DNA from 3 places in the Arthrobacter sp. Z1-15 genome. Region 2 is predicted to be linked to each of the others. Evidence: predicted binding sites of a transcription regulator. Region 2 holds the regulator's gene; each other region holds the start of a gene.
The links. The regulator LexA, encoded in region 2, represses DNA repair genes until DNA is damaged. The targets are predictions, from matches to a motif close to TCGAACANNTGTTCGA.
Positions count from the first base shown of each region.

Region 1: the regulator LexA is predicted to act here: its motif matches at 2,043-2,058, upstream of ruvA (Holliday junction branch migration protein RuvA).
Region 3: the regulator LexA is predicted to act here: its motif matches at 3,973-3,988, upstream of M1D40_RS11060 (DUF6504 family protein).

Region 1 covers NZ_CP096454.1:2,402,376-2,410,214, reverse strand. Annotated here, with positions in the region: gene pdxT (pyridoxal 5'-phosphate synthase glutaminase subunit PdxT) at 1-590, shown strand, start outside; gene M1D40_RS11000 (YebC/PmpR family DNA-binding transcriptional regulator) at 594-1,349, shown strand; gene ruvC (crossover junction endodeoxyribonuclease RuvC) at 1,353-1,958, shown strand; gene ruvA (Holliday junction branch migration protein RuvA) at 2,080-2,709, shown strand; gene ruvB (Holliday junction branch migration DNA helicase RuvB) at 2,720-3,802, shown strand; gene yajC (preprotein translocase subunit YajC) at 4,124-4,624, shown strand; gene secD (protein translocase subunit SecD) at 4,716-6,431, shown strand; gene secF (protein translocase subunit SecF) at 6,434-7,486, shown strand.
Region 2 covers NZ_CP096454.1:1,269,554-1,277,392, forward strand. Annotated here, with positions in the region: gene hflX (GTPase HflX) at 1-692, shown strand, start outside; gene M1D40_RS05840 (ATP-dependent DNA helicase) at 685-2,736, shown strand; gene lexA (transcriptional repressor LexA) at 2,812-3,648, opposite strand; gene M1D40_RS05850 (LysM peptidoglycan-binding domain-containing protein) at 4,036-4,470, shown strand; gene M1D40_RS05855 (histidinol-phosphate transaminase) at 4,568-5,677, shown strand; gene hisB (imidazoleglycerol-phosphate dehydratase HisB) at 5,737-6,354, shown strand; gene hisH (imidazole glycerol phosphate synthase subunit HisH) at 6,351-6,989, shown strand; gene M1D40_RS05870 (hypothetical protein) at 6,994-7,152, shown strand; gene priA (bifunctional 1-(5-phosphoribosyl)-5-((5-phosphoribosylamino)methylideneamino)imidazole-4-carboxamide isomerase/phosphoribosylanthranilate isomerase PriA) at 7,238-7,839, shown strand, end outside.
Region 3 covers NZ_CP096454.1:2,421,237-2,429,075, reverse strand. Annotated here, with positions in the region: gene M1D40_RS11075 (CoA transferase) at 1-1,300, opposite strand, end outside; gene M1D40_RS11070 (DUF2087 domain-containing protein) at 1,493-2,059, shown strand; gene M1D40_RS11065 (MDR family MFS transporter) at 2,191-3,930, shown strand; gene M1D40_RS11060 (DUF6504 family protein) at 4,064-4,426, shown strand; gene M1D40_RS11055 (DNA polymerase III subunit alpha) at 4,435-7,839, shown strand, end outside.

The DNA.
Region 1 (7,839 bases), 1.1 Mb from region 2:
CTGTTCCCGTGCGCCGCCCCGGGGAGCTCGCCGGCCTGGACGGGCTGGTGCTGCCCGGCGGGGAATCCACCACCATGGACAAGCTCATGCGGGCCTTTGGCGTTTATGCCCCGCTGCAGGAGCGGATCCGGGCCGGGTTGCCGGTGTACGGCTCCTGCGCCGGAATGATCCTGCTGGCGGACCATCTTTCTGATCCGGCCCGCGACCTTTCGGGGGCGCCCCAGCAGACGCTGGGCGGGCTGGACATCGAGGTCCGGCGCAATGCCTTCGGCCGCCAGCGGGAGTCCTTCGAAACCCTCCTGGAGTTCCGCGGCCTTGCGACCCTGCCGTCCGCAGACCCGGCCGGGCAGTCCCCGCCGGTCCACGCCGTCTTTATCCGTGCGCCGTGGGTGGAAAAGGTTGGTGATTCAGTGGAAGTGCTGGCCCGGGTTCCGCCGCCGGAGCGGGGTCATGCGTCTGCTGACGATTTCGTCGCTAGAATTGTGGCAGTGCGTTCGGGAAATCTGCTGGCCACCTCGTTCCATCCGGAGGTAACGGGGGAGAGCCGCGTTCACGAACTTTTTATCCAGATGATCAGAGGAGAAGCGTAGAGCATGTCGGGCCACTCTAAATGGGCAACCACTAAGCACAAGAAGGCAGTCATTGACGCCAAGCGTGCAAAGTCGTTCGCCAAGCTGATCAAGAACATCGAAGTTGCGGCCCGCGCCGGAGGCGCAGACATGGCCGGAAACCCCGGCCTTGAACTCGCCGTCGCCAAGGCGAAAAAGACCTCGGTCCCCATCGACAACATCAACCGCGCCGTCAAGCGCGGTGCCGGCCTCCTGGGCGAAGCCGTCGATTACCAGACCATCATGTACGAAGGCTACGGCCCGCAGGGCACCGCCCTGCTGATCGAGTGCCTGACGGACAACAAGAACCGTGCCGCCTCGGAAGTTCGCCTTGCGGTCACCCGCAACGGCGGCAACATGGGCGATCCCGGCTCGGTGGCCTACATGTTCACCCGCAAGGGCGTCGTCACCCTGCCCAAGAAGGACCTCACCGAGGACGACCTCCTGATGGCCGTGCTAGACGCAGGCGCCGACGAGGTCAAGGAATCCGGAGACAATTTCGAGATCATCTCGGAAGCGGCGGACCTGCGTGCCGTTGTCGCCGCGCTGGAGGATGCCGACATCGAGTACGAGAGCGACGAAGCCGAATTCCTGCCGTCCATGCACGTGGAGCTGGACGCGGACAGCGCCCGGAAGTTCCTGAAGCTTGTGGACGCGGTGGAAGACCTGGACGACGTCCAGAACGTCTACTCCAATGCCGACATCCCCGCAGAGGTCTTCGCCCAGCTCGAAGACGACTGATAAGTGAGCCTGCGCGTCCTGGGTGTCGACCCGGGCCTGACCCGGTGCGGTCTGGGAGTGGTGGACGTCGAACGCAACCGCCGCGCCACCCTGGTGGCTGTGGGCGTGGTCGGCACCGAGGCGGGAACCGCCCTGGACGGCAGGCTGCTTGTCATCTCCAACGCCATTGACCTGTGGCTGGACACGCATAAACCGGATGTCCTTGCCGTGGAGCGCGTCTTCAGCCAGCTCAATGTCAGCACGGTGATGGGCACTGCCCAGGCCTCCGGCGTTGTCATCGCCGCCGCCGCGCGGCGGGGCATTCCCGTGGCGCTGCACACTCCCACCGAGGTCAAGGCCGCGGTCACCGGGTCCGGCGGAGCCAATAAGGACGCGGTGGGAAAAATGGTCACCAAGATCCTGCGCCTGGACGAGGCTCCCAAACCCGCCGATGCCGCAGACGCGCTGGCACTGGCCATCACCCACGCCTGGCGGCGCTCAGTTGCCGGCCCCGGGCAGACGACGGCGGGCTCCGCCTCCGGCGCCCGCGCGGTGCGCAGGCCCCCGACGGCCGGACTGACCCCTGCACAGCGGCTGTGGGCCGAGGCCGAGGCCCGTGCCCGGCGCTGACCCCGGGACCGGCCTTCGGAACCGCCGGTTGGGCCGCGGCAGCGCGCCGGAACCGGGCAACCGCCGCAGCACACAGTAGGGTATTCGTAGATATGTTCTACACAGCCTCTGGAGTTTCGTCATGATCGCATCCCTGCGCGGGACAGTAACGCACGTTGGCCTGCATTCGGCAGTGATCGATGTGAACGGCCTGGGAATGCTGGTGCAGGCCACGCCGCAGACGCTGGGTTCCCTGCACCCGGGCCGCGAAGCGGTGATCCAGACCGCCATGATTGTCCGCGAGGACTCGATGACCCTGTACGGCTTCACCGACGCCGACCAGCGGGAAGTCTTCGAGACGCTGCTGAGCGTCAGCGGGGTGGGTCCCCGCATTGCCCTGGCCGTCCTTGCCGTCCACACCCCCGAAGCCATCCGGGTGGCGGCCTCCTCCGGTGATGACAAGGCCTTCAGCAAGGTCTCGGGAATCGGCCCCAAGGGAGCCCGCAGGATCGTGCTGGAGCTGGCCGACAAACTGGTGCCGCTGGGCACTGCGGATGCCCCCGGCGCAGCACGCTGGCAGGACCAGGTCCTGGCTGCGATGACCGGCCTGGGCTGGACGGAAAAGGACGCCACCGCGGCCATCGACGCCGCCGTTGCCGAAGCCCCCGATGTGGCGGCCGCCGGCAACGTGGGCGAAATCCTGAAGCTGACCCTCCGCCGCCTGGGCACCGACGGTGCACGGGCACGGGCTCCCCGCCAGCAGGTGGGCTGAGGTGCCGGCACTGCCCGGAGACGGACTGGTTGCCCCCACCGGGGACCCCGATGACAAAGCCATCGAGGCAGCCCTGCGGCCGAAGAACCTCGACGACTTTGTGGGTCAGAAACGGGTGCGTGAGCAGTTGTCGCTGGTGCTGGAAGCCTCGCGGCTCCGGGGCCGCAGCGCCGACCACGTGCTGCTTTCGGGCCCTCCCGGACTGGGCAAGACCACCCTGTCGATGATTATCGCTGCCGAAATGAACGCACCGCTGCGCATTTCATCCGGGCCGGCGATCCAGCATGCCGGCGACCTGGCCGCGATCCTTTCTTCACTCACCGAGGGGGAGGTGCTGTTCCTCGACGAAATCCACCGCATGTCCCGGCCCGCGGAGGAAATGCTCTACATGGCCATGGAAGACTTCCGGGTGGACATCATCGTGGGCAAGGGGGCCGGCGCCACGGCCATCCCGCTGGACCTGCCGCCCTTCACCCTGGTGGGAGCCACCACGCGGGCCGGCCTGCTGCCTGGTCCGCTGCGCGACCGCTTCGGCTTCACCGGGCATCTGGAGTTCTATTCCACCGGAGAACTGGAACTTGTGCTGCGGCGCTCCGCAATGCTGATGGACATGAAGGTCAATTCCGCCGGGTTTGCCGAAGTCGCGGGACGCTCCCGCGGAACTCCCCGCATCGCCAACCGGCTGCTGCGCCGGGTCCGCGACTGGGCGCTGGTGCACGGCGTGGACCAGATTGACGCGCGCACCGCTTCAGCCGCCCTGGACATGTACGAGGTTGATTCCCGCGGCCTGGACCGGCTGGACCGTTCCGTGCTGCGGGCCCTGGTCACCAAGTTCAACGGCGGGCCGGTTGGCCTGTCCACCCTTGCCATCGCCGTCGGCGAAGAGCCTGAAACCGTGGAAACCGTTGCCGAACCGTACCTGGTCCGCGAAGGCCTGCTGGGCCGGACCCCGCGCGGACGCGTTGCCACGCGTGCCGCGTGGGAGCATCTGGGCCTGCAGATGCCCGACAACGTTGCCGCCGGCCTTCCGGAGAACATGTTTTCCGGTCCCGGCACCAACACGTCCTCCGCGGACACCTCCTCCGGCGACTGAGCTTAGAACGACGGAGCCTAGAACGACGGAGCCTAGAACGACGGAGCCTAGTCCGGACGGACTTGAGGGCGCCGCCGGCGGGAGGGAGAATTAGCAGGGAAGGTACGGGAAAAGTACAGCATCTTCTGCAACTTTTCCGCCGCGGCGAACGTTTTACCTTTAGACTGGTCATTCGTTGGGCGGGCTTCTGCGCCCGTTGCACCAACGGATCACTGTTGCACCAGCGGATCACGGCGGCGCCGAAGCAGGCGCCTGCCGTTCCGGAGACACCTGCACATCAATTTCCAACAGAAACGGAACCACTCTGTGTTCTTAAACGTCATGGCCCAAACCACCTCGGAACAGGCCCCCGGCGGCTTCTCGTTCTCTAGCCTCCTCCTGCCGATCCTGCTGGCGCTGTTCATCTTCATGATGTTCCGCAAGCAGAAGAAGACGCAGAAGACGGTCCAGGAGCAGCGGACCCAGATGGTTCCCGGAACCGAAGTCATGACCCAGTTCGGTCTGTTCGGAACGATCCTGTCGATCAACAACGAAGAAAACAAGGCCGTCCTGGAGCTTTCGCCCGGGAACACCGCCACCGTTCACCTGCAGGCGCTGACCAAGGTCGTTACCACGGAACCCGCCGCTGACGAAGAGGCCCCGGTTGTTCCGGACGACGCCTCCTCGATTACCTCCGCCGACCGCAGTGACGACGCCGCACGCGCCGCCGATACCGCACCCGCCGGCGATGACCTGCGCCGCGACGAGTCAGTGGCCCGCGCCGAGGAGACTCCCGAGGAAACACTTGATCGCCTGAACCGCGAAAACAAGAAAGAGAACTAGACTCTCCACGGGCCTGCGGAGGGAGACTCTCCGCAGGCTGGCCGGGGTCGACTACGCCCCCGGTGTCTCACCCCTGTAAGGACTATCCTCTATGCCTCGTACCGGCCCCGGCTCGGCCGCAAGAAAGACGCTCCTCTGGTTGGGCGTCATTTTTGCTGCTCTGGCCCTTTTGCTCGGCGGCGGCTCCATGTGGAGCAACGCCAGCTGGACCCCCAAACTTGCCCTGGACCTCGAGGGCGGAACAGAAATGATCCTCGCCCCGCAGGTGCAGGGCGGCGCTGAGATCACCCAGGAACAGCTGGACCAGGCCGTGGAAATCATCCGCCAGCGCGTGGACGGCAGCGGAGTCTCCGAAGCCGAGATCACCACCCAGTCCGGGCGCAACGTCGTGGTTTCGCTTCCCGGCGTTCCGTCGGCGGAAACCCGCGAACTGATCCAGGCCTCGGCCGCGATGGAGTTCCGTCCGGTCCTGACCGTGGGTGCAGCGTCCCCTGCGGAGCAGCCGGTCCCCGACGAGCAGCTTCCGGCCCCCGCCGCCGAGCCTGCCAACGCCTCCGACGACAACTGGATCACCCCGGAGCTGTACCGCGAGTTCGAGAGCACCGACTGCCTGGACCCGGCCACGCTTGAGGCCTCGGTGGAATCCGCACCGGCGGACCAGCCGATGATTGCCTGCGAGCCCTCGGCCGGCGCCAAGTACATCCTCGGGCCGGTCGAAGTGCCCGGAACCAATATCGACACCGCCACCTTCGGCCTGTCCCAGAGCGGACAGGGCGCCTCCATCAACGAATGGGGCGTGAACATCAAGTTCAACAGCGAAGGCACCGAGGTCTTCCGGGACGTCACCGAGCGTCTCTTCGCCTTCCAGCAGGGGGACCCGCACAACCAGTTCGCCATTGTGCTGGACGGACAGGTCATCTCCGCTCCCACCGTGCAGGGCGTCATCACCGACGGCGAGCCCCGCATCACCGGGCAGTTCACGCAGGAATCCGCAAAGGCCCTGTCAGAGCAGCTGAAGTACGGGGCACTGCCGATCAGCTTCGACATCCAGAGCGAACAGCAGGTGTCCGCAACGCTGGGCACCGACCAGCTCCGGATGGGCGTCATTGCCGGCCTGATCGGCCTGGCACTGGTGGCGGTCTACTCGCTGTTCCAGTACCGCGCCCTCGGATTTGTCACCATCATCTCGCTGGTGGTCGCAGGCGTACTGACCTACCTGGCCATCTGCCTGCTGGGCTGGTCGCAGAACTACCGGCTCTCCCTGGCCGGCGTTGCCGGTTTGATCGTCGCCATCGGCCAGACCGCCGACTCCTTCATCGTTTACTTCGAACGAATACGCGATGAGCTGCGCGACGGCCGCGGCTTGGTTGCCGCCGTGGACAACGGCTGGAAGCGCGCCAAGCGCACCGTCCTGGCCTCCAAGGCAGTCAACGTGCTGGCCGCCGTCGTGCTCTACTTCGTTGCCGTCGGCAACGTGCGCGGCTTCGCCTTCACGCTGGGCCTGACCGCGCTTGCCGACCTCATTGTGGTGTTCATGTTCACGCATCCCACCATGGTGCTGCTGGCGAGGACAAAGTTCTTCGGCGAGGGCCACAAGTGGTCCGGCCTGGATACGACCCGGCTGGGTGCGGTGCCGCTGTACCGCGGCGCCGGACGCATCCGCGAACCCGGTGAGGCACCGGTGCGGGCCAAGAACAAGGCTGCCACCAGGGAAGCAGAGCGACGCATGACCATTGCCGAACGCCGCCAGGCCGAAAAGCAGGAATCACTGGCCGGCTCCGGCCGCAGCACAGAGAAGGAGGGCTAGGAATGAGCAAGCTGCCCAGATTTGCCACGTTCGGCAACGAGCTTTACACCGGCAAGCGCTCCTACCCGTTTGTGCCCAAGGCCAAACTCTGGTTCCTGATCGCCGCCGTCGCCGTCCTCCTCTCCATCCTGATCCCCGTGGTCAAGGGCGGCTTCAACCTCGGCATCGATTTCCGCGGCGGTTCCGAGTTCACCGTTTCCGGCGCAGCCAACACTGAGGTCAGCACCGGCGAGGAGGCAGTGGGGGAGATCGCCAGCGAAGCGCGCATCATCAACATTGCCCCCGGCACCATGCGCGTGCAGACCGAGCAGCTCAGCGATGACCAGACGCTGGAGGTCAAGAACAACCTGGCCGAGGCCTACGGAGTCGAAGAGGAGCAGGTTACCTCCACGTTCATCGGCCCCCGCTGGGGCGAGGACGTCAGCCGGCAGGCACTGATCGGCCTGGTGGTCTTCGTGGCCCTGGCCGCTGTGCTTATGGCACTGTACTTCCGGACCTGGAAAATGTCCGTTGCCGCGATCACCGCGCTGCTTGTGGTCATGGTGACCACCGCCGGCCTGTATTCGCTCAGCGGATTCGAAGTCACGCCGTCGGCCATTATCGGGTTCCTCACGGTGCTCAGCTACTCGCTGTATGACACGGTGGTGGTTTTCGACAAGGTGCGGGAAAACACCAAGAACCTGGACAAGAGCACCAAGCGCACGTTCATGGAGCAGGTGAACCTGGCCGTGAACCAGACCCTGGTCCGGTCCATCAACACCTCGGTGGTCGCGGTTCTGCCGGTTGCCTCCGTGCTGTTCATCGGTGCCTTCCTGCTGGGAGCAGGCACGCTGAAGGACCTGTCCCTCGCGCTGTTCGTCGGCATCATTCTCGGCACCGTGGCCACCGTCTTCATTGCGGCTCCGATGTACGCCTGGCTGCGCCGCAACGAGCCGGAGATTGTCCGGCAGGCCAAGCGCGTGAAGGAACGCCGGGCACAGGAAGCCAAGGAAGCCGGTGCCGCGGCCGGCGCCGGAACTCCCTCGGGAGCAACGGCGGTTTCCGCCGGAAGCTGATTAGCAACCGGCATCAGGGCCCGGAACAATCGGTTCCGCAGGCCGGCCTGCACGGGGTTCGCCCTGACGCGGGCCGGGCTGCGGAACCGGTGGTTTAACCGTCGACCGGCACGGGCATAGACTTGAACGGAAGACCGGTTCGCCGGGCGCCCGTTCACGTGCGTGAACGGAAGCGTTTAGGGTGGACAAGGTCGAACACGTCACAGAGAGGGCAGCAGTGGGCGAGAGCGCGACACCGGCCGACAAGGCCGGCGCAGGAAGGGCCCCGGGAATACCTGCCGCGGCAGCCCCCGGAGCTCCGGTTCCCGCTGCGCCCCGGCCGGGCCGGACCGCCAAAACGGCGCGCCAGCCCC
Region 2 (7,839 bases):
CCAACCGGCAGCGCAACGAGGTTCCGTCGGTGGCCATTGCCGGCTATACCAACGCCGGCAAGTCTTCGCTGCTGAACCGGCTCACGGATGCCGGCGTCCTGGTGGAGAACGCACTGTTCGCCACCCTGGACCCCACCATTCGCAAGGCCCAGACCGAAGACGGCATCGGCTACACGCTGGCGGACACGGTCGGCTTTGTCCGTTCGCTGCCCACCCAGCTTGTGGAGGCGTTCCGCTCAACGCTTGAGGAAGTTGCCGACGCGGATTTGATCCTGCACGTGGTGGATGCCTCGCATCCGGACCCCGAGGGCCAGATCGCCGCTGTCCGCACCGTCCTCACGGATGTGGATGCCCGCAACATTCCGGAGATCATCGTCCTGAACAAGGCCGATGCCGCTGATCCGTTTGTCCTGGAACGGCTGCGCCAGAAGGAACGCCGCCACGTTGTGGTCTCCGCCCGGACCGGCCAGGGCGTCGACGAGCTGCTGCAGGCCATCTCCGAAGGCATTCCCCGCCCCGGCGTGGACCTGCACCTGCTGGTGCCCTACGACCGCGGTGAGATTGTCTCCCGGCTGCACAGCTCGGACACGGAAATCCTTTCCGTGGAACACGCCGAGGCAGGAACCCGCCTGCACGTGATGGTCCGCGAGGGCCTGGCAGCTGAACTGGAGCCCTTCGTCACCCATGAGTAAAGACACCACCGGCGAAGTCCTGGATCTGCTGGACACCGCCGTAGCCGGCATGGGCGGCCAAAACCGCCCGGGCCAGCACGAAATGGCCCGCCAGGTCACGCAGGCCATTCACGAGGGACAGCATCTGCTGGTTCAGGCGGGCACCGGAACCGGCAAGTCGCTGGCCTACCTGGTGCCGCTGATCCACCACGCGCTGGACAGCACCAAGCCCACGCTGGTCTCCACCGCCACGCTGGCGCTGCAGTCCCAGATTGTGGGCCGTGACCTGCCGCGCCTGCTCAAGACGCTCAAGCCCAAGCTGCCGCGCGAGGTCGACGTCGCGCTGCTCAAGGGCCGCAGCAACTACGTCTGCCTGCACAAGACCGGCGGGGGATTCCCGGAAGAGGAGGATCCCGCCGGTGCTCTGTTTACGCTCGGCGAAGACCGCGCCGTAGGCCATCCCGCACCCTCGCCCACCTCGGCGATGGGACGGGAAGTGGTGCGGCTGCGTGAATGGGCCGAGGAGACCGACACCGGAGACCGTGACGACCTTGTTCCGGGCGTGAGCGACAAAGCCTGGCGCCAGGTTTCAGTGACGTCCATGGAGTGCCTGGGCGCCCAGAAATGCCCGATGGCCGCCGAGTGCTTCAGTGAACGCGCCCGTGCCCAGGCTGCGGTGGCCGACGTCGTCATCACCAACCACGCGATGCTGGCCATCGCCGCGTTCGAGGGTCTGGCTGTGCTGCCGGACTATGACGTGGTGGTCATCGACGAGGCCCACGAGCTGCAGGACCGGGTGACCGGCGCCGTCACCGGCCAGCTCTCCGGAACCGTAATTTCCGCCGCTGTCACCGCGGCGCGCAAGCACACCTCCGCCAGCGTCGAAGAACTGGCCCAGGCCGGGCGCGCCTTCGACAAGTCCCTGGAAGGCATTCCGTCCGGGCTGCTGGCCAGCGGGCTGAACGAGGAACAGGAACAGGCGGTGGGCCGCGTCCGCGAGGCCTGCCGGGTGGCCCTGTCCGATTCCAAGCCGGAGCCCGGGGAAACGGCCGACGGCGGGCGCCAGACCGCCAGGTCCCGCCTCATGGCCGTGCTGGGCATCTGTGAGCGGCTCGTTTCCGCCCCCGATGCCGGTGAAGTGATCTGGGCGTCACGGCCCAGCTCCTTCTCGCCGTCGGGCGGCTACTCCCCGCCGGATGAGACCGCTCCGGCCACCCTGAACGTTGCGCCGCTGTCGGTGGCCGGGAGGCTGCGTGAAGGACTCTTTGACGGCCACACGGTGGTTTTGACCTCGGCAACCCTGGCCATCGGTTCCAAGTTCGGTCCGGTGGCCGGCGCGCTAGGGCTCCTGGGCCCCGGGGCACCCTCCTGGACGGGCACCGACGTCGGCAGCCCCTTCGACTATCCGCGCCAGGGCGTGCTGTACGTGGCCAAGGATCTGCCCAAGCCAGAACGGGGCACCTCCGAGGCGCAGCTGGACGAAATCGAGGCGCTGCTGAAAGCATCCAACGGCGGGGCGCTGGGACTGTTTTCTTCACGCCGGGCCGCCGAAGACGCGGCCGACGCAATGCGGACCCGGGTGGATTTTCCGATCCTGTGCCAGGGGGAGTCCTCGATGTCCTCGCTCGTCAAGCAGTTCTCCGAGGAGCCCGACACCTGCCTGTTCGGCACCATGTCGCTCTGGCAGGGCGTTGACGTGCCGGGAACCGCCTGCCGGCTGGTGCTCATTGACCGGATCCCGTTCCCGCGTCCGGACGACCCGCTCATGACGGCCCGCACCCGCGCGGTGGCCAAAGCCGGCGGGAACGGGTTCATGTCGGTGGCTGCGACGCATGCCGCAGTCCGGCTGGCGCAGGGGGCCGGGCGCCTGATCCGCGCCGCCGGAGACCGCGGAGTGGTGGCCATCCTGGACTCCCGGATGGCCACTGCCCGCTACGGCAGCTTCCTGCGGGCCGCTCTGCCGCCGTTCTGGTCCACAACGGACCGTTCCGTGGTCCTGTCGGTGCTGGGCCGCCTGGCCGAGCAGTCTGCGGCGCAGGAGAAGGTTCCCGGAGCCCGGAAGTAGAACAGAAGACAAACAGAAGGGCGGCCGGAAAGAATCCGGCCGCCCTTTTGTGTGCGTCGTCTGGCGTGTGTCGGGCTAGAGGGAGCGCATGACCGATACGACTTTGCCCATGATGACGGCGTGGTCGCCCACGATGGGCTCGTAGCGGGTGTTCTGCGGCAGCAGCCAGGTGTGGCCGTTGCGCTGGCGGAACGTTTTGACCGTGGCCTCGTCGTCCAGCAGGGCGGCTACGATGTCGCCGTTCTCGGCTGTGGGCTGGCGGCGTACCACCACCCAGTCACCGTCGCAGATGGCGGCGTCCACCATGGAATCACCCGAGACCCGGAGCATGAAGAGGTCACCGTGTCCCACGAGCTGGCGCGGCAGCGGCATGATGTCCTCAACCACTTGCTCGGCCAGGATGGGCCCGCCGGCAGCGATCCGGCCGACCAGGGGAACCATGGCAGTGTCCACGGAGGTGGAGAGCTCGGTGACCGTGGCCAGGCCCGCGGAGGCGCCCTCACCCTCGGCGGAGCGGCTGCCTGCACTGCCGGAGCCGCCTCCGGCCGGGAGCGCCGGCTCGGTGCGGCGTGGGCTGTCCGAAGGCTCTCCGTCGGCGCCGGGGGAAGCCGGCTGTCCGTCGCGCAGCATCAGCGGAATGAGGATTTCCATGGCGCGGGGGCGTTTGGGGTCGCGGCGGATGTAGCCGAGCTTCTCCAGCTGCATGAGCTGGTGGGTCACGCTGGACAGACTCGCCAGACCCACGGTGTCCCCGATTTCCCGCATGGTGGGCGGGTACCCGTTGGTGCTCACGGACCGCTGGATCATCTCAAGGACGGTTTTCTGCCGCGGAGTGAGGCCTTTCGCGCGCGCACGGGTGCCGGTCGCAGCTGGCTGATTGGTGCTGTCTTCGGAAGCAGTCCTGCGGGCCACGTGGGGTTCCCTTCGGGTCAGCTGGTCCGGGCGGTGCCGGAGCTGGTCGGGCGGATGTCTGGGCCGGAACGCTGTGCAAGCCGTGCCGGCGGGAATGTCAGAGGCAGCTGATTCAGTGGTCCTGTTCGAACCGTTCCGGGGCCCGCGCCCCGCACCGGCCCGGTGTAAACCGCCGAACCCTCTTCCTCTGGACTCAACGCTAGGCGAGGGGAGCGGCCTTTTCAAACATTTGTTCGAGCGAGTCTCGACTTTATTAGTAGATAGGTGCTAGAAATGAGTTCACAACCTTCGAACATAGTTTCGAAATCTTCACTCCGCACCGCTTTCACTTATTCGAATACAGCTTCGGGTCTGCCGTTGCTGCTCTCGAACCGGAAAGGTATTTCCATGCCAGCCCACGCATTATCCACACTGTCCCGGACCTCTGCCCCCTTCGCCCCGGCTCCGGCCCGGCCCGCAGCCGGGCCGGAAGCTGTTTCGCCCGCCGCAGCCTCCGGAGACCAGGCTCCGGCGGCCCGGCTCCGGCTCACGCGGCGGGGCCGGCTGGTGTTTATCGGCCTGCCGCTGATGCTCACGGCCGCTGCCGCGCTAACCGTGCTGGGCTTCTTCACCGCCCCGGCCGTCGCCTCGAACGGCGGGCCGGACGTCACGCGGACCCTTCAGGTGAGCGTCACTCCCGGTGACTCCCTCTGGGCCCTGGCCGAGGAATTCGCCCCGGAACGCGACCCCCGGGATGTGGTCGCCGACATCATGGAACTGAACAACCTGCCCACCGAGCGGGTGCCGGCCGGAGTGCAGCTGTTCATTCCGGTCCAGTCCTGAATCCCGGGTCCGTTCCAAGCACAACTCAGAACGTAACAACCCGCTGCTGCGACACGGGGATTCTTCCCGCCCCGCCTTGGAGTCTTAAGCTGTAGTGGTGACTGAACAGCTGGAGAGACTGAACCGACTTCCCCTGCGCGATGACCTTCGCGGACTTGCGCCTTACGGTGCTCCGCAGCTTGACGTGCCCATCCTGCTCAACGTCAACGAGAACACGCACGGGTTGCCCGAGCAGGTGCGGAAGGCCATCGCCGCCTCCGTTGACCGGGCCGTGGCAGGCCTGAACCGCTACCCGGACCGCGAGTTCACCGAACTCCGGGAGCGCCTCGCCGCATATCTCGGCCACGGCCTGGGTACGGAAAACATCTGGGCGGGCAACGGCTCAAACGAGGTCCTTCAGCAGATCCTCCAGGCCTTCGGCGGCCCCGGACGGACAGCCATGAGCTTCCCGCCCACCTATTCCATGTATCCGCTGCTGGCCAGCGGCACCGGGACCCGCTACGTCACTGGCCTGCGCAGCGAGGACTTCACCCTCACGGCAGACGCCGCAGCGGATCAGGTCCGCGAGCAGGCTCCGAACATTGTCTTCCTCTGCACGCCCAACAACCCCACCGGCACGGCGCTCTCGCTTGATGTCATCGAAGCCGTCTATGAAGCCGGCGCTGCCTCGCAGGCGATCGTGATCGTGGATGAGGCCTACGCCGAGTTCTTCCACGCCGGAACCCCCAGTGCCCTGCAGCTGCTGCCCGGACGTGAGCGCCTCATCGTGTCCCGGACCATGAGCAAGGCCTTCGCGCTGGCCGGAGCGCGGGTGGGCTATATGGCGGCAGCCCCCGAAGTCACCGACGCGCTGCGCCTGGTGAGGCTGCCGTACCACCTCTCCGCCGTCACGCAGGCCACCGCCAACGCGGCCCTTGAGCACGCCGACGCCCTGCTCGCCAACGTCGAAGCCATCAAGGTCCAGCGGGACCGCATCGTCGCCGAGCTGCTGACCCTCGGCCTGAAGCCGGCGCCCTCGGACGCCAACTTTGTCTTCTTCGGCGGGCTGGAGGATCCGCGCGCAGTATGGGAGGGCCTGCTGGAAGCGGGAGTGCTGGTGCGCGACGTCGGCATCACCGGCCACCTGCGCGTCACCGCCGGCACGGAAGCTGAAACCAGCGCCTTCCTGACCCGGCTGCGCGAGCTGCTGGCTGCCGGCGTCCGCTAACGCCCCCGGGCGCAGCCACTAAACTGTTAGCAGAGACCACCTTCTTTCAAAGGAAAACCATGACCGTGGAGACCACCACCGGCCGCACCGCACGCCTGGAACGGGTGACCAGCGAATCCTCAGTGGTCGTTCAGCTGGATCTGGACGGAACCGGCCAGTCGGATATCAGCACGTCCGTGCCGTTCTACGACCACATGCTGACGGCGCTGGCCAAGCACTCCCTGATCGACCTCACGGTCCAGGCCACCGGCGACACCCACATCGATGTCCACCACACCGTGGAGGACATCGCCATCAGCATCGGCGAGGCACTCAAGACCGCGCTCGGAAACAAGGCCGGCATCCGCCGCTTCGGCGAAGCCACGGTTCCGCTCGACGAGGCCCTCGCCAACGCCGTCGTCGACATCTCCGGACGCCCCTACCTCGTGCACTCGGGCGAGCCGGCGGGCCAGGAATACCATCTGATCGGCGGGCACTTCACCGGATCGCTGACCCGGCACGTCTTTGAGGCCATCACGCTCCACGCCCAGATCTGCCTGCACATGACGGTGCTCGGCGGCCGGGACCCGCACCACATCGTGGAGGCCCAGTTCAAGGCCTTTGCCCGCGCTCTGCGCGCAGCCGTCGAGCCGGATCCCCGGGTTGAGGGCATCCCCTCCACGAAGGGAGCACTGTGACCGCCCGCAACGTCACCGTCCTGGACTACGGTTCCGGCAACATCCGCTCGGCCGTCCGTGCCCTGGAACACGTCGGTGCCACCGTCACCCTGAGCGCCAAATCCGACGACGTACTGAACGCCGACGGGCTGCTGGTGCCCGGAGTCGGCGCCTTCGCCGCTGTCATGCAGGGATTGAAGGACGTTGATGCCCTGCGCCTGATCGGCCGGCGCGTTGCCGGCGGACGCCCGGTTATGGGCATCTGCGTGGGACTGCAGGTCCTCTTCGACGAGGGCGTGGAGCACGGCGTCCGCACCCCCGGCATGGGGGAGTGGCCCGGCGTCGTTGAACGGCTGAAAGCCGACGTGGTGCCGCACATGGGATGGAACACCGTCCAACCTCCGGAGGATACCCAGCTGTTCGCCGGCATCGAGAACGAACGCTTCTACTTTGTGCACAGCTACGGCGTGCAGAAATGGGACTTCGACGTCACCCAGCCGGCCATGCGCGCCCCGCAGGTCACCTGGGCCGAACACGGCAGCCGCTTCGTTGCTGCGGTGGAAAACGGGCCGCTGACGGCAACCCAGTTCCATCCGGAAAAGTCCGGTGACGCCGGTGCGGCGCTGCTGGAAAACTGGCTGAAGACGCTGGGTTAGGGCCATGTGGAGCCTCATTCTCATGGGTCTGGCGGGACTGCTGATCGGCGGCGCCATCTCCTTCCGCAGCCAGGGCATGTCCAAAATCATCACGGTCAGTTTCTGGGTCCTGGCAGGAATGGCGCTCCTCGGCGCGTACCTCCTGATCGACACGTCCGCCTAGCCGCCACCTGAGCAAAACCTCCGCCCGGCAACCCCGCCGGGCCCCGCACGCCCTCTCCGGACTGAACCCCACGGAAAGCAGAACCATGTCACTTGTTGAAACACCCATCCTTGAACTGCTGCCCGCCGTGGACGTCGCGGACGGCCAGGCAGTGCGCCTGGTCCAGGGCGAAGCCGGCAGCGAAACCAGCTACGGCGATCCGCTCGAGGCAGCCATGGCCTGGCAGAACGACGGCGCCGCCTGGGTGCATCTGGTGGACCTGGACGCAGCCTTTGGCCGCGGTTCCAATCTTCCGCTGCTCAAGCGCGTGGTGGAGGAACTCGACATCAAGGTGGAGCTCTCCGGCGGCATCCGCGACGACGCTTCGCTGGACATGGCGCTGGAGCTGGGAGCCAGCCGGGTGAACCTGGGCACCGCAGCCCTGGAAAACCCGGAATGGACCGCCAGTGCCATTGCCCGCTACGGCGAGGCCATCGCCGTCGGGCTCGACGTTCGCGGCACCACCCTGGCCGCCCGAGGCTGGACCAAGGAAGGCGGGGACCTCTGGGAGGTCCTGGCCCGCCTGGAGGACGCCGGCTGCCCGCGCTACGTGGTCACCGACGTCACCAAGGACGGAACGCTGCGCGGCCCCAACCTGGAACTGCTGCGCGAAGTCCTCAAGCGCACCGACCGTCCCGTTGTCGCCTC
Region 3 (7,839 bases), 1.2 Mb from region 2:
GCGGTTGCGGACCCGTGCCTTCGAACCGCACGGGAGGTGCCAGGCGCAGCCCGGGACCCCAGAACGTCTCTTCCACTGTCCGGGCAAATTGTGTCCTGCCCGGCGCTGTCCTGCCCGGGTCTGTCCTGCCCGGGACCGTGCCCGGGCACGCGCCCGGGGCCGCGCCCTGCAGCTCAGCGGCCACGCGTGCCAGCGAGAGCCGGGCCGAGGACGCCCTTCCGTCGAGCCGCTGCTGCCAGCCCCGCAGGGCAGCCGCAGCCGTGAGGTATCCGGTTGCATAATCCAGGGCCTGCACCGGCAGCGGCCGGGGAATGTCAGCTCCGAAATGCGCCATGCCGGCATGGGCGATCCCGGTGCTCATCTGCACGAGGGAATCGAACCCGCGCCTGCCCGCCCAGGGCCCGGACCACCCGTAGGCATTGAGTGAAACCTCCACGAGGCCCGGACGGATCTGCTGCAGCACGGGAGAATCAAGCCCCAGCCCGGCGAGCGCCCCGGCCCGGTAGCCGGAAACGAGGATGTCGGCGCCGGCGATCAGTTCCCGGATGCGCTGCGCACCGGACGCCGACTTCAGGTCCAGCCTGGCGCAGCGCTTGCCCGGAGTCAGCTCCGCCTCCGCCGCGGGTTCAGCCCAGCCGGGCGGGTCAATGCGCAGGACTGCGGCTCCCAGCCCGGCCAAAAACCGAGTGGCCACCGGTCCGGCGATAATCCGGGTCAGATCCAGCACCCGGACTCCGGCCAGCGGGCGCTCCGGCGGGGACCGCGGGCTCAGCGGAGGCGCCGAGACCGGATTGGTCCAGCCGATCAGGGGCTCTTTCCCCACTGCCGCTCCCGCGGGGTGCTCCGCCCATTCTTCGGGACTCCGCATCCGCGCCGCACATCCTCCGGCGGAGATGACGGCCGTCTCCAATGCCTGGCCCTCCCAACGGGCGACGGCGGCCGCCACGGTCCCGCGGCTAGGCACAGTCCCGCGGTTAGGCACGGTCCCGCGGCTAGGCGCCATATCTGCCGGAAGCCCGAGAACAGCCAGGGCCGCACGCCGGTGATGCGGCGCGTTGGTGTGCAGGCGGATCCAGCCGTCGGCGCACGGGTAGTCTCCGGCCAGCGCATCCCAGGGCGGCGGGACGGTCCATCCCTGCGGGGTGAAAGACTCCGCGAACCAGGCCAGGGACAGGTCCTGGTCAACCACCGACGCCGTGCTTCCGCCCAGCCGGCGGGACAGGTCGGCGGCGGCTCCGCCTGCCTGCTCCACCGCCCACCCGGCAAAGGCGCGCACGGGGAAGGCGGACTCGATGCTCATATTCGGCTCCTTTCTGCGTGCCACCGAGGCACCGGTGGGGTACGGTACTCACACGCTAAGGGGCTGCTGTCCTTGCGGACAACAACGGGAACAGGAACGGGAAGACGGTACGGGGCGGGCTTCGCACAGCAGCGGCCGCTGCCGGACCCGGAGTGCGGGGCAGACAGGTGCGGGGGAGAGCAAGGTATGCAAATGGAGCAGGAACAGCCGGTGCCGCAGGAACAGTGGCGGGCCGTTGCGGCGGCGCTCGCCGACGAACGCAGGCTGCGGCTGTACGCCCGGGTGATCACCGCCGCCGAACGCGGCACTCCGCTGGACGGGCAGGATTTGGAGCCCAAGGAACGCAAATCGCTGGCGGCCCTGCAGAAGGCCGGGCTGGTCTCCTCCGGGGCCTGCGACGTGCAGCCGGTGGGCGGCGTGTTTGCCAGGCTGCTGGCGAGCGGCAAGGAGCCGCCGGAGACTTCCGCGGGGAGGTTCCTTGTGAAGGGAAAAATCTCGGCCTATCCGCGGCGGCAGGCGGACCGGCTGGAGCTTCTCCACTTCATTGCCGGGCACGTCTTTGAGTCCGTCCCCGCACCGCCCGGAGAGCTGCCCGTACTCAACGAACGCGCCATCACCGAGCGGCTTGCAGAATATTCCGATGACCCCGCCGCCATCCGCCGCTATCTGGTGGATGAAGGCATCGTCTCCCGCAACCCTGAGGGTTCGCGCTACTGGCTGTCCGCTCCGCGGCCGGCGGACGGGTGGGAATTCGCCTAGTAGGCGGACTGCAGTCGGAGCAGGGGCACAACCGTTGACTCCCTTGCCGGAGCGGGCGTCTGATGGAAGGAGCCGCGGGGACTGCGCCGGCTTCGGAGCGCAGCAGGCGACGGCTTCACAGGGAGGCGTTCATGGCCGCCAAGTTCACGGCCCACGGCGCAGAAGCCACCCATCCCGGTGCCCGTGCAGCAACGGATCTCGGATCACCGGCGTCGTCGTACCGGCTCAGTGCACCGCCGGCCGTCCTCCATCCGCAGGCCGGGCCGGTACACCCGGAAACCCCGGTGGACCCTTCCCCGGCTTCCGGCACCGGCGGGCATCCTCCGGCCAGGCACAGCCAGGAAGCCCCGTCACCGCATTCCCGGCGTCAAATGGCGCTGGTTTTCACCGGGCTGATCCTGGCCGTCCTGATTTCGTCGCTGGACCAGACCATCGTGGCAACGGCTTTGCCCACGATCGTGGGGGACCTGCAGGGGCTTGACCACCTGTCCTGGGTCATCACCGCCTACCTGCTGACGTCCACAATCGGTCTGCCGATCTACGGCAAGCTGGGGGACCTGCTGGGACGCAAGAATATCTTCGTCTTTGCCATAGCCGTGTTCCTGGCCGGATCCGCGCTGTCCGGACAGGCCCACAGCATGGCGGAGCTGATCGGTTACCGTGCGCTGCAGGGCGTGGGCGGCGGCGGGCTGATCATCGGTGCCCAGGCCATCATCGGAGACGTGGTATCCGCCCGTGACCGCGGGAGGTACATGGGGCTGATCGGTGCCGCGTTTGGAGTGGCGTCAGTCAGCGGCCCGCTGATCGGCGGCTACCTGACCGAATACTGGTCGTGGCGGTGGGTGTTCTACATCAACCTTCCCCTGGGAGCGGTGGCACTGGCGGTGATCATCACATCGCTGCACCTTCCCGCGCGCACCGGACCGCGGCCCAAACTGGACTATTCCGGCGCGGCCCTTTTGGCCGTGACCAGCGCGGCCCTGGTCATGCTGACCAGCTGGGGCGGAACCACCTATGCCTGGACGTCCCCGACCATTCTGGGACTGGGGGCGCTGGCCTCCGTCGGGGTGGCTGCGTTCATCCCGGTGGAGCTGCGGGCCGCCGAGCCGATCCTGCCGCTGCGGCTGTTCGGCAACCGCAACTTCCTGGTCTGCACCCTGGTGGGCCTGTCCGTGGGGCTGGCGATGTTCGGCAGCATTTCCTACCTGCCCACCTTCCTGCAAATGGTCAACGGCGCTTCGGCCACTATGTCAGGGCTGATGATGCTGCCCATGACGGCGGGCCTGCTGATTACGTCGATCGGCACCGGGCAGCTGATTTCCCGGACCGGAAAGTACAAGATCTATCCCGTCCTGGGTGCGGCCGTCATGATCGTTGGTCTGCTGCTGCTCTCCCGGATCTCCAACACCACGCCGTACTGGTTCACCGCCGCGGGCATGTTTGTGCTGGGGCTGGGCATCGGTGCGCTGATGCAGAACCTGGTGCTGATTGTGCAGAACAGTGTTCCGGGCCGGGACATGGGCACCGGTGTTTCCTCCGCGAACTATTTCCGCCAGATGGGCGGCTCGCTGGGAATCGCTGTGTTCGGATCGGTCTTCATCAGGCGGCTCAATGACCAGGTGGCCGAGGACGCCCCGGTGCAGGCCGCCGGGGTACTCCGCAACGGGGTGAACTCCATCAGCCCTGCGGAACTGAAGACGCTGCCGGAGCCGGTGCGGGAGTTTATTGCCCGGGCCTTCGGCGAGGCCCTGCCTCCGATTTTCCTGCTGGGCATTCCGGCCCTGGGCGCGGGCCTGGTCCTGGCCCTTTTCATCAAGCAGATTCCGCTCTCCGAGACTGCGAGGGTGCAGCCGGGGACGGCGGCGAAATGAACCGGCGGTGTTTGTCAGGAGCGCACCGTACACTGGTGTTATTCGAACATGTGTTCGAAGATGGTGATCTGGTAATTGATCCGGACAGGTGGTGTCCGGAGTCTGCAATCCGCTGCGGTGCAGCGGGCTGATCATGGATGCAGGCTCAACTCTGCAGTCCGCATCGGCGGGAGAGGGAACTGAAGTGGGTGTCTTCAGCGAAGCAGTAGAGGTGGTGTGTTCTCCGGGCGGACAGCCGCTGCGGTTGTCCTGGAAGGGGCGCACGTACAAGGTGGCCGCTGATCCGGTGCGCTGGTATGAACGCCGGAACTGGTGGGACGAAGAACCGCGGGCCGAGCGCGGACACGGCGCGGGGCTGGTGGATTCGGAGATCTGGCGCATCCAGGCCCGGCTGAACTCCAGCTCGCCGCTGCGGACCCTGGACATCTCCCATGACATCTCCACCGGTCGCTGGCGCCTGATCCGCATCCATGACGCCCTGCGGGAAAGTGCCTAAGCCACCCCATGAGCTTTACCCATCTGCACACCGCCAGCGCCTTCAGCGCCCATTACGGAGTGTCCTGGCCGCAGGACCTCGCCGCGGCCGCCGCCGCCGACGGCGCCGACGCCCTGGCCTGCACCGACCGGGACGGGCTGTACGGAACCGTCAAGCATCTGCGGGCCTGCATGGACGCCGGAATCGATCCCGTTGTGGGCGTGGACCTGGCGGTGCTCGGCGAGCCGGACAGAGACGGCAGCCCCGCCGTGACCGGGCGGGTGGTGGTCCTGGCCCACGGACACCGCGGCGGTGCGGGGTACCGAGCGTTGTGCCGGCTGATTTCCGACGCTCACGCGGGCACATCCGCATCAGCGGCACGCAGGGGCAGCAAGCCGGTCGGTGTCACGCTGCAGCAGCTGGCCGCCCGCGCGGCGGGGGACGGCGCGGGGGACAGCGGGGGACCCGGCCCGGTCCTGACCGTGCTGGTGGGCCCCTATTCCGACGTCGGAATCGCCATGCGCAGCCGCAGCTACGCCGTCGCCCGCACGCTCTTCTCCCGCTGGCTGGAGGTGCTGCCCCGCACGGCGCTCGCCGTGGAGGTGGTAACCCACCTCAGCGCGCCGGGAGGAAACCTCAGCCTCGCCCATGCTGTCCGCATGTTCCGGCTGGCCGATGAAATGCGGCTGCCGGCCATCCTGACCAACGCCGTTCGCTATGTCGATGCCGACGGCGCCGCCACCGCCGATGTCCTTGACGCCGCCCGCGCGCTGACGTCCATGGCCCGGCTCGGGGACCTGCAGCCCAACGGGCAGGGCTGGCTGAAAAGCGCAGATCAGATGAAGGCGCTGGCCCGGGAAATCAGCGCCGAGGCCGGTTACGGGGGTGCAGGGGCGGCGCGTCTGCTCCGCGACACCGAGGCGCTCGCCGATACCTGCCGGATGGATCCGCAGGCGGACATGGGATGGAAGCAGCCGGTGGTCCCGGAAGCCTCGGTCATCGGCATCACCAGCGCCCCCATGGCCGAGCTGGTGCGCCGCTGCGAAGCGGGAATCGGGCGCAGGTTTCCGTCCCGGGAGCTCGGCGGCTCCGCGGAAGCGCGGATGCGGACCCGGCTGGCCCATGAGCTGGGCATCATAGAGCGGCTTGGCTTTGCCTCCTATTTCCTGACCGTCGCAGAGGTTTCCTCGATGATCACCGGCATGGGGGTGCGCGCCGCGGCCCGGGGATCCGGAGCCTCCTCGCTGGTGAATTATCTGCTGGGAGTCAGCCACGTCAATCCGCTGGCCCATGACCTGATCTTCGAGCGTTTCCTCTCGCAGGACCGCTCAACACTGCCGGACATCGACATTGACGTCGAAAGCGCGCAGCGGCACAAGGTCTACCACCGCATCTTCGAACGCTTCGGCGCTGAACGGGTGACGCTGATGAGCATGCAGAACGGCTACCGCGCCCGCGGTGCGGTGCGCGACGCCGGCATGGCGCTGGGTCTGGCCGAGGAGGACATTGGGGCAGTGGCCAAACAGCTGTGGCGCTTTTCGGCCCGGAAATTCCGGGAGGCGCTCGCGGAAAAGCCCGAGCTGCGGGAGGTGGCCGAACGGGTGGAAGGCAACCGGCAGCTGGATTTGCTGGTGGACCTGACTGAACGCCTGGACCGGCTGCCCCGGCACATTTCGATGCATCCGTGCGGAGTGATCCTGGGAGACGCCTCCCTGCTGGACCGCACTCCGGTGCAGCCATCCGGCCTGGGCCTGCCCATGTCCCAGTTCGACAAACACGATATGGACCCCATGGGCATGCTCAAGCTCGATGTGCTGGGCGTGCGGATGCAAAGTGCCATGGCCTACGCCCTGCAGGAGGTCCGGCGGCTGCATCCGTCCAAGGCGGACACCGTTGCCGCCGGCGCCCATCCGCCCGGACCCGACGGACTGGGCCCGGACTATGTGCACGAGGACGGCTCCATAAACCTCGACGCCGTGCCGCTGGACGACAAACCCACCTATGACCTGATCTGCAGCACGCACACGCTGGGCTGTTTCCAGATTGAGTCCCCGGGTCAGCGGGAACTGATCGGCAAGCTCGCCCCGCGCGAGTTTAATGACCTGATCATCGACATCTCCCTGTTCCGCCCGGGACCGATGAAATCCGACATGGTCCGTCCGTTCCTGGAGCACCGGCACGGCTTCTCGCCGGAGGTGTATCCGCACGAAGCCCTGCGCCCGGTCCTGGCGGAAACGCACGGGGTAACGGTGTTCCATGAGCAGGTGCTGCGCACCTTCGACGTGTTTACCGGCTGCGGCCTGGCCAAAGCGGATGAACTGCGCCGGCTGCTGGGAAATGAAGACGCCGAAGGATCCGTGGAGGACTACTTCCGGACCGAAGCAGGTAAGCGCGGGTATTCGGCGGAGGTCATCGACAAGGTCTGGGACACGCTGAAGGCCTTTGGCAGCTTTGGTTTCTGCAAGGCGCACGGAGCCGCTTTTGCCGTTCCCACCTACCAGTCCGCCTGGCTGAAGGCCCATCACCCCGAGGCATTCCTGGCCGGCATCTTCGAACACGATCCGGGCATGTATCCGCGCCGGCTGCTGGTGGCCGAGGCCCGGCGGATGGGTATACCCATCCTGCCGCTGGACATCAACCGCAGCGGTGAACAGTACCGGGTGGAGCGGGTGCCGGCGGTCCCGGCGTCGCCCGGGCATCCGGCCCGGCCGGAAAAACTGGGAATCCGGCTGAGCCTTGCCGGAATTTACGGGCTGTCCGCAGCGGAACTGCGGCGCATCACCGGCGGCCAACCCTATGATTCACTGGCTGACCTGCGGGCCCGCGCCCGGGTTGGACGCAGGACCCTGATCCGCCTGGCCTCCCTGGGAGCCTTTGATTCCCTCGCCAGGGACACAGGCTCGGCAGCCTCCCGCGCGGATCTGCTGCACCATCTGGATACGTCACCGCCCCGTCCTGCCGGGCGGAAGTACGACCCCATCCCCGGCCAGCTGGCACTGCCGCTGGGGGACACCGAACTGGAGAACCTGCAGCCGGACCTGCCCGAACCCACGCTGCGCGAGAAGGTGCGCACCGAACTGGACCTCCTGTCAGTGGACGTCAGCGCCCACCTGATCGACAGCTACGGCCCGCTGCTCACGGACCTTGGGGTGACCAAGGCCCGGGAGCTGATGGATCTGCGCAACGGATCCGAGGTGCTGGTGGCCGGCATCAGGGTGGCCACCCAAACACCGCCGATGCGCGGCGGGCGGCGGGTGGTGTTCATCAGCCTTGACGACGGCACCGGCTGCGTGGACTGCACCTTCTTCACCGAAGCCCAGGAAAAGACCGGCCCGCTGCTCTTCGGCACCCAGCTGATGCTCGTCCGCGGCCTGACCCGCCGCACCGGACCGCGCGGCATCAGCATGCAGGCGCTGGAGGCATGGGACCTTAAC